DNA from 2 places in the Phyllobacterium sp. 22229 genome. Region 2 is predicted to be linked to the other one. Evidence: predicted binding sites of a transcription regulator. Region 2 holds the regulator's gene; the other holds the start of a gene.
The links. The regulator LexA, encoded in region 2, represses DNA repair genes until DNA is damaged. The targets are predictions, from matches to a motif close to TGTTCNNNNTGTGTTCNG.
Positions count from the first base shown of each region.

Region 1: the regulator LexA is predicted to act here: its motif matches at 1,947-1,964, upstream of ACTJJ7_RS15600 (ATP-dependent helicase).

Region 1 is NZ_JBQEPA010000012.1:38,800-42,190, forward strand. It holds gene ACTJJ7_RS15600 (ATP-dependent helicase) at 1-1,831, opposite strand, end outside; gene ACTJJ7_RS15605 (hypothetical protein) at 2,088-2,852, opposite strand; gene ACTJJ7_RS15610 (glycosyltransferase) at 2,902-3,391, shown strand, end outside.
Region 2 is NZ_JBQEPA010000001.1:115,340-118,730, forward strand. It holds gene ACTJJ7_RS00520 (ComEC/Rec2 family competence protein) at 1-1,047, shown strand, start outside; gene lexA (transcriptional repressor LexA) at 1,041-1,760, opposite strand; gene ACTJJ7_RS00530 (substrate-binding domain-containing protein) at 1,999-3,027, opposite strand; gene ACTJJ7_RS00535 (hypothetical protein) at 3,103-3,321, opposite strand.

The DNA.
Region 1 (3,391 bases), on a different contig from region 2:
GCGTCATGGCAACATAGAGCAGGCGTCGCTCCTCTTCGAGCTCCGGTCTTGATCCGGCACCAAGATCGGACGGCATGCAGCCATCAACGACGTTGAGCACGTAGACAGATTTCCATTCCTGCCCCTTGGCGGAGTGAATGGTAGAAAGGATGAGATAATCCTCGTCCAGTAACGGAACGCCGGATTGATCACTGGTGGCATCGGGCGGATCGAGTGTCAGTTCGGTCAGGAAGCGCTCGCGCGATGGATAACCTGCAGCAATCTGCTGGAGCTGCACAAGATCGGCCTGGCGTGTTGAAGCGTCTTCATGCAGGCGATCAAGGTGCGGCTCATACCAGGTACGGATCTGTTCAAGCTCTGCCGGCCAGCCGCCTTTGCGCAGATGAACGTCCTGCAGCATGTGAACAAGGCCCGCCCACTCAGAACCCGCACGGGCGGGCGCCGGAATAGCGCTCAAAGCAGCCAAGGGATCGGCATGCACCGTCATCTGGTCAAGGACGCTTTGAGCGGAAGCGGGACCAACACCGGGCAATAATTGCATCAGCCGGAAACCGGCAACGCGATCCCGTGGGTTCTGCACAAATCGCAGGGCGGCGAGCAGGTCTTTGACGTGGCTGCTGTCGAGGAATTTCAATCCACCGAATTTCACGAACGGAATGTTGCGCCGGGTCAATTCCACTTCCAGTGCGCCGCTGTGACTTGATGTGCGGAACAATACGGCCTGGTGTTTGAGCAGTGAGCCTGCCTCGCGGTTCTCGAGCACCTGTTCAACGATGTAACGCGCCTGCTCGCTTTCGTCGCGCACCGTGACGAGCCGCGGCCGGTCCACCGACTGGCGTTCTGTCCAGAGGTTTTTGGTGAAGCGTTCCGATGCCAGATCGATGACGGCATTTGCTGCGGTGAGAATGGGCTGTGTCGATCGATAATTGCGATCAAGGGTAATGACATCGGCCGCCGGCGAAAACGACGCCGGAAAGTCCAGAATGTTGCGCACCGTGGCCGAGCGAAACGAATAGATGGACTGAGCATCGTCGCCAACGACAGTCAGCCCTCGCCCCTCCGGTTTCAGAGCCAGCAGGATCGACGATTGCAGCCGGTTTGTGTCCTGGTATTCATCGACCATCACATGATCGAACCGCGATCCAATGTCTTCCGCCAGGAGTGGATCGCTGACGGTCTGACACCAATAGAGCAGCAGGTCATCGTAATCGAGAATGTTCTGGGCCTGCTTGGCTTCAACATAGCCTGCGAATAGCTGACGGAGCTGCGGTCCCCACATGGCACACCATGGGAAATGGTCCTTCAGGACTTCCTCCAGCGGGCGTTCTGAATTGATGGTTCTGGAGTAGATGGAGAGACAGGTTCCCTTGGTTGGAAAACGGTTCTCCATCTTGGAGAAACCGAGTTCATGGCGAACAAGGTTCATCAGGTCGGCGGAGTCTTCCCGGTCATGAATGGTAAAGTTTCTGTCGAGCGATATCTGATCACAATATTCCCGCAGGAGCCGCGCGCCGATGCCATGAAACGTGCCGGACCATTCAAGAGCGTCGCTGTAGGCTGCGCCCTTTGATCCCAGTACCTGATTGCAAATGCGCTCGACCCGCCGCGCCATCTCGGCCGCAGCACGTCTGGAAAATGTCATCAGCAGGATGCGGCGAGGATCGGTTCCATTGACAATCAGATGTGCAACGCGGTGGGCAAGCGTATTGGTCTTGCCCGACCCGGCCCCGGCGATGATCAGCAACGGGCCAGCGGCTGTTGTTTGGGCCCCCACACCATATTCAACAGCACTTCGCTGTGCCGCATTCAGTTTATCCAGATAGGTCGCCATACAATCTCCGTGCAGACGAACCCGGCGGGGAATCGTCTAGAACAGAGCAGGAACGCACCAGCATTCAATGTCAACAGGAAAGAGATCAACGGATGTCTTGACTCTTCCGCCCAATGAGAACATTTGTAGAACAGAACGCTGCGGCGACGTTCATTGCACAATTTAAATCTGAACAACCCCAACTGTCTCGCGTGATGGGAAGCGGACAGGCTTTGTCTCTGGAAGGGAAATCGGCCGATTAATGCCCTTTGCAAAATTAATTCTCGAGTGTGAATTCTCCATTGGCGGTATTTTCGAGCATCTTGGAAACGACAGGCAAAAAATGGCCATCATAGGTCAAGCAGGATTCATAAATACCCGCCGCAACTCTTTCACGTCCGATTTCCTCCCACTCGGGATTTTTCGGTGTGTGCCAATCCGTGACTTGAGAAATCAGCACTTCCCTGTCCATTGCTGCGGGATACTGTTTCAAAATAGAGCGCGCCTCATCAAGCAGTGGAAGATAACGCGCCACCGCCGCCAATTTTCGCATGCGGGCTTCCCCATCCAAAACCAGTTCACAGACACGATCGCCTTTTGCTCCGGCTGTCGCGGCGGAAAAGAGGAGTTCGGCCGGTTTGCCGCGCGCGGACAATCGCTTTTGCAGGATCGCGCCCATGGCCGATGCCAGGTCGTGGATTGGATTGTATCCATCACGTGCATCCGCAACTATTCTGTAAGAATGATGCTCTCCAATATCAGCCTCAATTGACGCGATCACCGCCGCGAAAAACCCGTGATCATGACGTGCCAGCGCTTCGTACCAAAGCCTGTCCGAAATATCGCCAAATATCGCGCCTGCAACGGATCCGGTCTTTTCGATGATTTCCCGGGAATAATGCGTTCGGGACTGATCCTTGCTTCCAGATCCGTCTGTCAGAAAGAAAACAAGGGGCTTGTTCAATTCCACCCAATGGTGAATGCGCAGCTCATGCCCAGGATGCGCCAAAAGAAGAATACTTAGTGTTTGTCTATTTTGCATTGGTGAAATAGACCATATCTTCGCAATAAAAGCATCGGAGAAATATAAAATGCGCGTTCTTATTACAAACTTTGTTTTTGGAACGCGATCCGGATCCGAAAATGTCGCTGAACTATTAGCTGATGCACTTCGTGTTGCTGGTCACCATGTCATGATTTTTGCCCCGACATTAATCGACGATGCACATTGGATGATTCACACGGGACACCTAGTCTATAATGACATAAATCAAATACCCTATCGGCCTGATGTTATTCATGCCCATCATGTGTCCCCATGCTTTATTGCCATGGCGCGCTTTCCCGACGTGCCAGTTGTGTATACGTGCCACAGTTCGACGTTTGAACTAGAAGCTCCTATGTTGCACCCGCAGATCAGGCACTATGTCGCCGTAGACGAAGCTTGTAGAGATAAATGCCTGTCCAGAGGCATCCCCGCCGATCGCTTGACCATCGTACCCAATGCTGTCGACGCTCGGCGCTTTATCTCTAGACCCTTACTACCAGATCGTCCCGGACGAGCACTCTTGCTTACAAAAT
Region 2 (3,391 bases):
AGGATCGGCGACCATGTCAGTGATATCGCCCTCACATCTCTGGTCGCCGGGTCGGCCAGCGCGATCTTTGCCGCCTACCATTTCAACAATACCGCGCCGCTTGGACTGATCGGCAACGCATTTGCCTTGCCCGCGGTCTCGGTTCTGGTCATGCCCTTCGCCGTACTGGCGCTGCTGCTGATGCCGTTCGATCTGGATTTTCTGGCATTTTCCGTCATGGAACGCGGCATCGACCTCGTGGTCTTCATTGCCCATCACGTGGCGGCACTCTCGCCCTCGGGCAATCCCGGTCCGATGCCGCAGCCGAGCCTGATCCTGATGAGCGTGGGGCTTGTGATCCTCATTCTCCCGTCATCATGGCTGCGCCTGTGCAGCCTGCCGCTGTTTGCTGCCGCCGCCCTGATCATGGCACGCGCAGCGCTGCCGGATATCGTCCTGTCGGAGGATGGCCGGCTGGCCGGTGCGCGCAATGGCACGGCGTTGATGATCAATCGCCCGCTGGGCGGTGCCTTCACCCTCGACAACTGGCGGCAGGGCTATGGGCTGGATCAGATCGTCAAACCGGCAGGAAGCGGCAAAGTAGCAGTGGAGGGCGCGTTCGAATGCGCCGGAAAGCTCTGTATCACGCGTGAACCGGGCGGCCTCATCATTGCCTATACGGATGATCCCGCGCAACGGGATGCGGCCTGCAACGCGGGCAATATTGTCGTGCTGGGCTTTGCCGGTGTCGAAGCCGCTTGCCCCGTGCCCGGCCCGATGGTGATCACGCGCCGCGATCTGGCGTTGAACGGCGCCGCCGAAATCCGGTTTGGCCCGGCTGCGCAAGGGCAGGGCGACCTGACGGATGTATCGAAAGCCACAGAAGCATTGGAGCAAAGGCTGTTGTCCGCCCGTCTGACCTTCGCGATAGGTCCGCCCAACCGGCCATGGAACAGCTATCGCATCCATTCCAATGCGGCGCGCAACCGGCCGGAGCGTTCACACAAGGCCCATGCGGCCAAAGGCGTCCCGAACAATGCCGAACGGGACGCGGCGGACGGTCAGTAACGGCGGATCAGGCCGACAAGCTTGCCCTGAACCCGCACGCGGTCCGGTCCGAAGATCCGCGTTTCATAGGCAGGATTGGCCGCTTCCAGGGCAATCGAGGCACCCTTGCGGCGAAACCGCTTGAGGGTGGCTTCCTCGTCATCGACCAGCGCCACGATGATTTCGCCGGGGCTCGCGGTGTCGCCGCGCTTGATGACAACCGTATCGCCGTCAAAAATGCCCGCTTCGATCATCGAGTCACCCTTGACCTCAAGCGCGTAATGCTCGCCGCTGCCGATCATATCAGGCGGCAGGCTGAGCATGTGGGTCTGGTTCTGGATGGCGGAAATCGGCACACCGGCGGCAATCCGGCCCATGACGGGAATGCTGACATTGGCAGGCATGTCCATGTCATTGGAGGCGCGCGGCTGCGGTTTCGGCGGGGCCACATTGCGTCCGAGACTGCCCTCGATGACGCTCGGCTCGAACTTTCTCTGGCTGTTGAGGCCGGGTGCGATGGAGTCCGGCAGGCGCAGGACTTCCAGCGCGCGTGCCCGGTTGGCAAGCCGGCGAATGAAGCCGCGCTCTTCCAGCGCGGTGATCAGCCGGTGAATGCCGGATTTGGAGGCCAGATCCAGCGCATCCTTCATTTCGTCGAAGGATGGCGGAATGCCTGTCTCCTTCAGACGCTCATGAATGAAGAGAAGAAGTTCATGTTGTTTACGCGTGAGCATCGGCGATCCTTTAGCAGGGAATCGGAAAAACAAAACCAGAACAAACACTATCTGTTCCAGCATTGTTCTACAAGTGCTTAATATTCCGTTGCGGCAATGCTGGAAGCTTGGTTACGGGGCATGTGCGGGCAGAAATGCACCCATTCGGGGCATTGTTCCGTCGGTTTCCAATTGGATATCACAGTATCATGACAGCTTTCGTCCGAATCGCCGAGCGCAGACGCTTGACCAGGCGATGTCACCGGCGCGGGGCGACGGGCGGACCGCTCGACTGGCGCAGGATAAGTTCTACGGGCCATATCTCGTGGATGTTCTCGACCGGTTCGCCGTCGAGGACACGCACCAGCAGCTCGGCAATACGCGACCCGGCGGAGCGGATCGACGACCGGGTGGTGGTCATGGCCGGCACCATGTTGCTGGCATTGAGATAGGGAAACACGTCGTCATGGGCGATCACGGAGACTTCCTTGCCCAGTTCGTAGCCCTTTGAGCGGATGGCGCGGAAAATGCCGAGCGCCGTCATCATCGAGCCGGCGAGAATAGCCGTGGGATGCGGCGTATAGGACAAAAGCCGCTGTGCCTCGTGAAAACCGGTCTCGTCGGAAAAACGTTCATGCACGATGAAGCGCGGATCAACGGCAATGCCGCGCTCGACCAGCGCTTCGCGATAACCCATTTCGCGGTGTTCGGAAAACGTATGGCCCTTCAGCCCGTCAATCATCGCGATATGCCGGTGGCCAAGATCGATCAGATGCGATGCCGCCTGCCGGAAGGCGCCGGCATTGTCGATGTCGAGCCAGGCATGCGGGGCGGCGATATTGGTTCGCCCGTGCAGCACGAAGGGAAATTTCGCTTCCGTCAGCATGGCCACGCGCTCGTCCATCAGGGTGGGGCCGGTGATGATGATGCCGTCCACGCGCTTGCTGGAAATCAGCCGCCGGTAAGCCGCAAGCTCGTCATTGTTAATGCTCGGGCTCATCAGCAGGTCCATTTCGTGCTGCGACAGCTGTTCGGCCAGACCGGAGAAGAATTCGCTCGTATGCGGGCCGAAACGTTCGCTGCGGTCGCGCGGCATCAGGATGCCGATGGCGCCGATACGGCCTATGGCAAGGCGGCGGGCATTGGCATTGGCACTATAGCCGTATTTTTGCGCCGCCTGGCTGACGCGCTCACGCGTGGCCTTGTTGACTTCGGGATAGCCGTTCAGGGCGCGACTGACGGTCGTTTGCGAGAGGCCCAGTTGTTCAGCCAGTTCCTTGAGTTTCATGGCACGCAATCCAATACGGTGTATTCAGGCAATGCAGATATGACTCCAAATACTAAACATAACCAGAGCCTAAATTCAAAGCGCTTTGGGTAATTGCTCGCGATATTGTGATCTTTGGTTGGCGAGATGCGGTTTCAGCGGTGCACCAACAGGGAATTCACATGTTGAGATATTTCGCATAATATATTGTAATTTATATGCAATATGTTTGATCAGGACGCCGCCAGCCAAGGCATCCGGCTTATCCCGCCAATTTGCGGCTTGACAGGCCGGAGGGGCTTTGTCATTTTTCATTCAAAGCGCTTTGAATTTTGATGTTTCAAATGATTTCCAAAGCGCTTCAGGAGGAGTTTTTGAGGAGGAG